2 regions of the Desulfosporosinus sp. genome follow, and region 1 is predicted to be linked to the other one. Evidence: riboswitches for the same ligand, from Rfam matches in the RefSeq annotation. Region 1 holds a riboswitch; the other holds the start of a gene.
The links. Region 1 has a riboswitch for cobalamin ahead of HGJ98_RS08645 (UbiD family decarboxylase). Riboswitches for the same ligand answer to the same signal wherever they lie in the genome.
Positions count from the first base shown of each region.

Region 2: linked by a shared signal. The riboswitch ahead of HGJ98_RS02190 (ABC transporter ATP-binding protein) and the one ahead of HGJ98_RS08645 (UbiD family decarboxylase) in region 1 are both predicted to bind cobalamin.

Region 1 is NZ_JABZFS010000039.1:75,252-80,444, forward strand. It holds gene HGJ98_RS08640 (hydantoinase/oxoprolinase family protein) at 1-877, opposite strand, end outside; gene HGJ98_RS08645 (UbiD family decarboxylase) at 888-2,264, opposite strand; cobalamin riboswitch at 2,432-2,610, opposite strand; gene HGJ98_RS08650 (MASE3 domain-containing protein) at 3,176-5,002, shown strand.
Region 2 is NZ_JABZFS010000013.1:36,743-41,935, forward strand. It holds gene HGJ98_RS02185 (energy-coupling factor transporter transmembrane protein EcfT) at 1-49, opposite strand, end outside; gene HGJ98_RS02190 (ABC transporter ATP-binding protein) at 30-1,559, opposite strand; cobalamin riboswitch at 1,660-1,835, opposite strand; gene HGJ98_RS02195 (catalase) at 1,917-4,055, opposite strand; gene HGJ98_RS02200 (hypothetical protein) at 4,432-4,698, shown strand; gene HGJ98_RS02205 ((2Fe-2S)-binding protein) at 4,769-5,193, opposite strand, start outside.

The sequences.
Region 1 (5,193 bases):
TCCCTCCCATATCTGCCACCACTAATTCAGGCAATCCCTGCTCTCTAGCCAAAGCCCATCCTCCTTTTACCCCTCCTGCCGGGCCAGAGAAAAGTGTATGGACAGCGCTTTGGCTAGCTTGAATTAGATCCGTTAAGCCGCCATCATTTTGGGCAATCGAAATGGGTACTTGAAGGCCCTTATCACACAAAAGTGACCTTAGGTCTTGTAAATAATTGCTTAGGACGGGACTTAAGCGAGCATTTAGAACAGTGGTAACCGTTCGTTCATATTCACCAAGCTGGGAAGAAAGCTCTGAGGACAGTGTGACAAAAACTCCAGACCAAAGTGCTTGTAAAGCCTCTTTAAACTCGACTTCATGCGCAGGATTACGGCAGGCAAAAAGTAAACATACTGCCACAGATTCTATCTCTTCTTGACGCAAAAACTGAGCTATTTCCTCAATCTGCCCGTGGTCCACCGCTTTAATCGATACACCCTGAGAATCCATGCGTTCCCTCAAACCAATACGTAAATGACGGGGTACTAAGACCTGCGGCAAAGCAACCCGAAAATCCCACTGCTCTGCTAGACGTGAACGACGTAGTTCTAAAGCATCTCGAAAACCCTCAGTTGTTATTAGAGCCGTTTTGGCTCCCTGACCCTCTAGTAAGGCATTAATCCCAACCGTGGTGCCAAGAACAAATTTGTTCGTTTGTCCGAGAAACTCCTTGAGAGAGAGGCGACACTGCTCAGCTAACTCACTCAAGCCCTTTATAATCGGTTCCAGTGGGTCTTCATGACTCGAAGGAACTTTCGTTGTAAATGCACGTCCCTGTTGATCACGCACTATAAAATCCGCAAATGTTCCTCCCACATCAACTGCAATTTCGTACATAGTCTCCTCCTCATCCAAGTCCAAAAGTTCCCATAAACCGACGGATATTCTGCTGTACCTCGGCGGACATTTCTATAGTAGGTGCAAACCCTTCTAGCGGTTTAGTCGCATCAATCCCCATCTTAGCTGTGCGACTTAAGTCATCGCTGGAGGGATCTAGAGTACAGCCCATTCCCATATGCTGAGGTATGATAGTTACTCCCCTGTCCGCTTGTAGTCGAGTAGCCATGGCCCATAAAACCTGTCTTTCATCGAAGACATCCACATCTTCATCAACTACCACCACCATCTTAAGATTATGGTCCACGGAAAAGGCCGTAAAGATTGCCTGCTGGGCCTGTCCTTCCGCAATTTTTTTCATAGAAATATAACAGTGAAACAATCCACAGGCAGAGATGGGAGCATGAACACTTTTAACGTTGGGAAGTGTCCTATTCAGGGCATTTAAAACGTCCCCTTCTCGCTGTACTGCCACAATCGTAATATGCTCGGAACTCATGCCTGGGGTAATGTCTTGGAATAGGGGTTTCGTACGGTACTGTATTCCTTTAACTTTAAACACGTTTTCTGTACTGCGATAACAGGCATAATTTGTAAATTCCGCAAAAGGTCCTTCGGATTCTCGTTCTCCCGCAACAATTTCCCCCTCAATGACCACTTCAGCATAGGCCGGGACCAGCAGATCCACGGTCTTACAGCGGGCAACCTCAAGAGGAGCCCCAAATAACCCCCCCATAGCTGCAAATTTACCCAGATCATAGGGAATTAAGGCCATGGACCCCATGGAAATATTAGGATGTATTCCAAGCACTATAGACGCCTCCAAGGATTTGCCTAGTTCTTCTGAGCGGCGAAAATACTCCCATAAACGTTGACGAGAGTGGAGGCTAATCCCTAACTTATCCTTCCCTTTAAGCTGCATTCTGTGATATCCTGCGGTATCTGCACCCGTTACAGGGTCTTTTGCAATAACTAAACCAGCGGTAATGTAAGGTCCTGCATCAATAGGGAAGTGGGTTAAAATTGGCAGCTTATACAAATCGACCTCTGAGCCTACAAAAACGTTCTCTCGAAATGGAGCTTCCTCCACCTCCACTGGTTCGATCCGCTGGTTAATTCGCTTGGAAAACTCTGCCGCGAGATCCTTGGGATGAACATCCATAGCTAACGCCAAACGCTCGCGGGGAGCCAAAACATTCGTTACAACCGAAATATCATGCCCTTTAACATTATTAAAAATCGTCAATGGATAACGTCTGGCCTTCTCTAACTCCATTATTAAAGTACTGATTTCATACTTTGGGTTGATTTCCTCTTGAACATGAACAACTTCCATTGGATTCTGCTTTTTTACTCTTTCAATAAACAATCTCAAATCCTGTTCCAACATTTACCCCTCCCAATAATTTCAAAATAAACCCGTCGTAATGCTTAATGATAATCGTAGAGTTTTAGCGAGTATCTATGGACTCTTGTATACCAAAAAGACGACAGAAAAAGCCCGCAGTCATAGACTGGGGGCTTTACCATCGTCCACCAAAGCCTGGTCAAAGCAGGCTTCTCATTATTATAGGCAGGTCTTCTGGCTCAAAGTTCATCATCACCCTACGCCTTCCCAGCTATCGCCAGTGGCAAAATGTATGGGACTCCCTTTTCACAGTGGTGGGTCCGCTCAGGATTAATCCCTGATTCCCTATTCTCCCCATCGGGGCACCTATAATAGTTGATGATCAATCCGAAGTGTAAACATTATCGGACTGCTTTGTTAATATTGATTCGACACTTAAAAGTAATTTCCTGCTAGTGTATGATCTTTTTTCTTACAGACTCTAAAGCCAGTTCCCTAGTAGTAACTACTAAATGTCTAAATTTTATTAATAGACCCTCATGCCGCTGTGCGGTACCACTGATGAATGATAAATCCAGTACACTTTGTCATTTTATCGTAGTGCGGGAGCGCGTGAAGAATTGCTACGAAAGCGACTTAAGTGCTATGTCATCCTGAAGGAGGTACGACTGAAGGATCTAGATCCTTCGCTATCTTACAAGGATGACATTAGCCTTAACTTGTTTTCAGAGTAGTAATTAACCGTTTATATTTAATATAAGTAAAAACAATTAAATTGCCCTAAAAGTTTGGAGATCTAGCTTAGATTAATGTCAATGTTTGTTTATAGTTGTAATATCCGTGAACAAACCATCGAATAGTGTACAAAAAAGAATAGAGGGTTTTCGTAATTTGAAAAGAATACTATAATAGTCACATTTTAAAGTGTTTAGTAGAAGGGTGAGGTTTTCTTGGTAGCAACTGAAGTTTTGAGATTAAAGGATCCAACATGGTCTCGAATTATTTTCAAGCTCTTATCTTTAATTATGTTTTCCGTATTTACTTCCTTTCTAATTCTCCCATTATGGGAAACTTCCTATGTCGTAATTCATACAGTGCTAGAGATTTTCTGCATCCTTATAGCATTATCCTCATTCTTGGTCGTTTGGTTTGTCAGCAAAATCCAAAAAATAAATCTAATTCTAGGATTCGGTTTCCTAGGAGTCGGAATTTTTGATATTTTACATATCTTTTTTTGGCAAGGCCTCGGATTATACCCTCATGGGCACTATGATTTATCTGCTAAGTATTGGCTAGCCGGTCGATTCTTTGAGGCACTCTTTCTGCTTTTAAGCACAACCTTAATCAGTCGATTCATTAACCGATATAAAGGCCTTGCAATTACGGTTTTTCTCTCATTCGCAGTAGGTGCATCGATTCTTTATACCCCCCACCTATTCCCAGTCCTACTAACCCCCGAAGGGGTAACACCTATAAAGATCGTGATTGAATATGTGATTATAGCCATGTTTATCTTGTTTCTTTACAGATTATTAAAGGGGTACCTGCAAGAAGACATAGTCACCAAAGAGTATTTAATCCTTGCGATTCTTGTTGCAATCCCTGCGGAATTATGTTTCACAGTTTTTACAACCATTACAAACTTCTATAATGTGCTAGGACATGTTTTGAAAATCGTTTATTACTACTTTTTATTACGAGCTGTATTTGCGAGTTATGTCATGTTTCCCTATGAAAAACTTCAGCGCTCGGAACAACGATTTCATAAAACGTTTCAATATAGCCCAGTCTCAAAATCAATTCTTTCCATCAAGGAGAGTCGGTTCATTGACGTTAATGACATGTGGCTTCAAACAACTGGCTATATCAGAGAAGAAGTTCTTGGCAAAACAACTCACGATCTAAATTTTTATCCCATTGACGTTATCGAACAATGTCAAATTGAGATTGTATCCGAGCATAAAACACTCAAAAATCAACGCTATTTCTTCCAAACCAAAGATGGAATAGTAAGAGAGGGATTGTTCTCTACCCAGAAGATCTGGCTCCAAGGAGAGTCATGCATTTTGATGGTTATATTGGACATTACGGATCAAATACGCAATGAAACTGAACTACTGCGCCTCGATCGGCTAAATCTTATCGGACAAATGGCAGCAGGTATAGGACATGAAGTACGTAACCCTATGACAACTGTGCGGGGTTTCCTTCAGATACTCGGCGAAAAGAGAGAATGTGTTAAGTATCAGGACTATTTTTCCATTATGATTGAAGAACTCGATCGCGCTAATTCTATCATCACGGACTTTCTATCCCTATCTAGTAACAAGCCCTCTAATGTTCAATTGCAAAACTTAAACAAGATCATCGACGATCTTTATCCTTTACTTCAGGCAGATGCTTTAAACTCCGATAATAGTGTTCAATTAGAAAAGCTCCCTGTTTCAGATCTAAAAATCAACAAAAATGAAATCCACCAACTAATACTTAACTTAGTACGTAACGGTATCGAAGCTATGAAAAAAGGCGGACAAGTTACTATCAAAACGTTTATGGATGGGGATGAAACTGTCCTATCAATCATAGATCAAGGCACAGGTATTGAACCCGAGGTTCTTGAAAAAATAGGTACTCCCTTCCTGACCACTAAGGAAAAGGGAACAGGATTAGGCTTAGCGACATGTTATTCTATTGCAGAACGAAATAATGCCAGAATCGATGTAGATACTGGTTCTCAAGGAACAACCTTCTTTGTAAGGTTTAGGACAGCTAGTTAACTCTATTCAATCACAAACTCTTTGTCCACTATAGTTAAACCAGTTCCACTAAGACAGTAAGAAAGGGCTTCTAAGCCAATTTTACTGTTTTTTTGACTTTCTAAGATGTTCATTCTTTTTGGAGATCTTAATCAAAACTGCATCAAATACTTTTGATTTTTATGGTATAATCGACATAACTCGATTAAAGA
Region 2 (5,193 bases), on a different contig from region 1:
AAACATACCAGGCCAGCTTAGTCCTGGGATCAAGCTTCGACAGTCCCATTTTGAACCTCCCGGAAAGAAATAATATTATGGAAATTCAAACCAATTGCTTTAAGGGTTTTGAGATATTCCTCGAGATCTCTTGTCAAAATATCTAGTTGAAGACGGTGATTATTCATGGCCACTATCCTGTTAGAGTATTCTTTTGCCATGGTCAGATCGTGAGTGATGAGTAGAATGGTTTTGCCACTTTTCGATAAATGAAAGAGTTTATCCATAATCATGTACCCTTGGGTTTCGTCAAGGCCTGAAGTCGGTTCGTCGGCGATAATGAATTCCGGATCACTGACGAGTATGGAGGCTAATGCTAAAAGCTGGCGCTGGCCGCGGCTTAAGCGATGAGGATGGAGCTTTTTATAGTCCAGCAGCCCCACAAATTTCAGGCACTCATCAATCTTTTGTTCTATTACTTCATTTTGTTCCCCCCTTAGCTTGAGTGAAAATCCAACTTCTTCTTCGACGGTACTTGCGAAAATTTGATAATCAGGGTTTTGAAACAGAAAGCCCGCCCGGAAACGGATCTCTGCCAGCTTTTCCTTATTCAGAGTCTGGTCAAACACTCTTATTTCACCTTTAGACGGCTTTAAGAGACCGATAAGCAGCTTAGCTAACGTTGATTTTCCCGAACCGTTTAATCCTATGATTGCTAAAAAGTCACCCTTTACTATTTCTAAATTAATATCTTCACAACCGGACAAATGGTCTTTGTACGTATAGGTGACATCAGTGACTTTAGCAATCAGTTCGTTGGACTTACCCTGAACCGTATGTAAGGATTTCAACCTTTCTTTTCGACTCTCGATTTGCTCCTTGTAATATGCCTCCGGCGAATACTGTTTAACGATTTCGCCTCCCTGAATATAAAAGACCCTGTTGGCATAGTTGAGGACTTCTTCAATTCGATCCATGACCAAAATAATGGTAAGGTTTTGAGTTTTATTCAACTGACCCAACCGCTTATAAAGCTCATCACGGCCCAGGGGATCAAGTTCAGCGGTGGGCTGGTCAAGAACTAAAATAGGAGCATTAAGGGCTAAAACACCCGCTAAAACGACTCGTTGGGCTTGCCCCCCTGAAAGAGAAGTAGTCTCCCTGTTTTCATACCCTGATAGACCCACAAATTCCAAGGTGTTTTTAACCCTCTGATCAATTTGTTCTATGGGAATTTCCAGATTGCCAAGGCCGAAAGCAACATCTTCGTAGACATCCAAACCAATAATTTGATTTTGGGGTTCTTGCATCATGTATCCAACATAGTCGGACATTCTATTGAGGTGCATATCCTTAATATCTTGCCCCATGATTGTGACTTTTCCGGTTAATTCTGCTTTATGGTAGTGAGGAATTGCGCCTGTAATGGAATGCAGCAAAACTGATTTACCAGAGGCTACACCACCTGTAATGACGATGAAATCTCCCCGATTTATTTCGAAATCAATGTTTTTAAGTGCGGGTTTATCTTCATTCGGAAAGACGAGTTTTTCGATGTTAACCTTCGCAATTGTCTCCATAGCAACTCCTAAATCAATGATTTTAGAAAACCTGGTGGTCTCAAAGCGGTAAAAGAACAAAAAAGTTCTAGCTTTAATAAGCTAGAACTTTACCTTTGTCCTTTTGCAATATTTCATAGGCAGGTTTCCTGACTTGTAGACTAGAATGTACGCCTTCCCAGTTTCCCAGTGGCAAATGTACATTTTTCAAACATCTACTTACAGTGGTGGGTCCGTCCAGGATTAGAACCTGGTTCCCTATTATCCCTAGCGGGCACCTATTAAATAATATATTTAATTGACTTCATGATAGAATAATTTAGATATTTTGTCAACAGGAGTTTATGAAAATTAACCCAGTTGTATTGAAAGTGCTAATCAAGCAGGAACCACTTCTTTCTTATTTTGACGGTACCAATGACGATGCTGGGAAATGGCCTTCATGAATTCTTTACTAAAAACACTCATATCTTCTGCATTACAAATAGTAACTACGCCCAGTTCTGTCACCAGCTGTGCCTGTGTGGCTGCACCAGCCATTGCCACTTCCTTTATAGCAGAAGCCCTTAGCAGGTTTACACCTTCATTAGCGGCTCCAATTGCTTTAGCGTGTTTAAAGGCTTCATTGACAAAGTGCAGTGAATCACCCTGTATCACTAAACTATCCACTGATTGTTGCCCTCCGGCTATATATACAGCATCATACTTGATAGAGCCAGTCGTCACATAGTTCTTTCCAACTTCTAATTGCAGTCCATCCGAGCTTGTAAGTATTCCTAAATTTTTACTTATGATTTCACACTGAATACCGTTGGCCTTCAGTGTCTGCATAACTTGAGTCAGCTCTGGATAATTAAATCCATTCTCCGCAAGTATGGCAACCTTACGGGTACGAGCATTCCTAATGGTATTCTCTTGGCTCACTGCCGGTGAAGATGCGGTCACTCCCGATCCGCTGGGAGTATTAGGCGGCTGTGCGCCTACACCTAAAGCAATCGCATTGGCTAATTGGGAGTTCACATTATTAAACATATCTACGACTCTCTGTTTGATATTCCTATCCATAACACTTCCAACTTCGAAGTGGAAAGCTTCAATGATATGCTCCTTTTCTGCAGCAGACATACTATTCCAAAAAAGAGTTGCTTGACTATAGTTATCCTTAAAACTTTCGCTGCGCTCTCGAACTTTATTCCCTTCGACTTTTTCCGTGTAATGGGCATAACCTCCCTCAGTCTCTGAGGCTGGCTTCGGGTAATTCCTATTAAGAGAATTGGGCGAGTAACTTGTCACTCCCCGGTCTATAGTCATACGATGAGAGCCATCTCGCTGATTATTATGTATAGGCGCAATAGTATGGTTAATAGGTATTTCGTGGAAGTTGGGACCGCCTAAACGAAGAAGTTGAGTATCCAGATAAGAGAAAAGACGTCCTTGTAATAAGGGATCATTGCTAAAATCTATTCCCGGAACTACATGACCCGGATGAAAAGCAACTTGCTCTGTCTCCGCAAAAAAATTATCCACGTTACGATTTAAGGTCATTTTTCCAATCAGTTTTACAGGTGTAATTTCCTCAGGCCAGATCTTCGTTGGATCCAGAATATCAAATGGGAAATTAAATTCTTCCTCTTCATTAAGCAACTGTACACCCAATTCATACTCAGGGAATTCGCCTGAGTCGATTGCATCCCAAAGATCACGCCGATGAAAATCCGGATCCTTTCCAGCTAACTTTTGGGCCTCATCCCAAACCAAAGAATGTACCCCCAGCAGAGGTTTCCAATGAAACTTAACAAAACGTGCCTTACCTTGATTATTGATAAATCTAAAGGTATTGACACCAAAACCCTCCATCATTCTGAAACTTCTAGGAATAGCCCTATCCGAGAGCAGCCACATGATCATATGAGCGGTTTCCGGCGTACTCACTACAAAATCCCAAAAGGTATCATGGGCTGCAGAAGCTTGAGGTATCTCATTATGCGGTTCAGGCTTAATAGCATGAACAACGTCGGGAAACTTAATGGCATCCTGAATAAAAAAAACAGGAATATTATTGGCAACCAGATCGTAGTTTCCTTCTTCAGTATAGAATTTTGTGGCAAACCCGCGAACATCCCGTACTGTATCTGCCGACCCTCTAGAACCAACCACTGTTGAAAAACGTACAAAGACGGGTGTTTTTTTGGATGGGTCTTGGAGAAACTTAGCTTTCGTAAACTCACCCATAGACTCATAGACCTGAAAGTAACCATGTGCACCAAACCCTCGGGCATGGACAACACGCTCTGGAATACGTTCATGATCAAAATGAGTTAACTTTTCTCTGAAGTGGAAATCTTCCAAAAGAGTTGGTCCTCGACTACCAGCTTTTAAGGAGTCATCAGTACTAGCTACATATAACCCTTGATTCGTTGTTAGTTTATTGTCATCGTGACTTACCTTGAAGACTTTTAACTGTTCTTCTTTGCTCTGTTCTCCAATAGCAGTTTTATTCCGCTGCAATAGATCCATTTTTTCCTCCTTTTGGGATACTTAATTGCATTCTTAAGCTTCAGATAGATTGATACTGTAAGACCAAAGCTTGTCTTTATTAGTATTTCTTAGATATATTTCCTTATACTTTAGATAACCTTTGCAAAATCGTTAATGAAATCCAAGTTTATAACCTTATAAGTTTTCAATCTGTTATTGAACTTACAACTAAGTTGAACATCGAGACTTCTGTTGTAGGAGTCTATCTTATGTAAGCAGAGTACGGCAATCCCACTTGTAGAAGAGGGATTAACATCATTGGATAAAGGATAATTGTTAGTCTTCGCATAACGGCTTAATTAGAATGGCATGCTGTAAAGATAGGATTAATCTCTATGGAGGAGGAACCAAATTAATGCAACAGAACCAACAAGCTCAACAAGCAGCTCAACTGGCTGAGCGAACAATTCAGAAAGCCTTACAATCGATTCAACAAGCAATACAGATAGCCGATCCTCAAGCTGTTCAACAAGCACAACAGCATATACAGCATGCTATCCAGCAGGCACAGCAAGCTCAAAATAGTTCTCTAAAAGATCAAAAACAACAATTTCAACTGGTTCTACAACAACTACAGCAAGCACTTCAACAGCTGGAACAAGCTAATCAATTGCAAAGCTAAGGAATACAGAGATAGACGCCTAGTGGAAGTACCCCTAGGCGTCTATCTCTGAGTTTTTATTGATCATTATTCAATAGTTCCCATTACCGGTAGAGCCGTCTGCCAGAACTGATTTTACAGCTTCTTCAATTTCTTTATACCCCGTACAACGGCATATATTTGACTCCAGGCAATCTTTTATTTGTATATCATCCGCTTGTGGATAGTTGTTAATTAACGAGTTGCTATTCATAAGAAATCCGGGCGTACAATAACCACATTGGAAAGCAAACTTCTTTATGAACGCTGTTTTGAGAGGTATGTTTTGCAGCCCTTCCACCGTAGTAACTTTCTTACCTACAGCCTCTATGGCAAGCATCAAGCAGGACTTCATTGCTTGGCCATCCACATCAACAGTGCAAGCACCACAATCACCGTTTAAACAACCGGGCTTAGCTCCTGTCAAACCCAGTTCTTCACGGAGAACATATAAGAGGGTGTCTGAGTGACGTACAT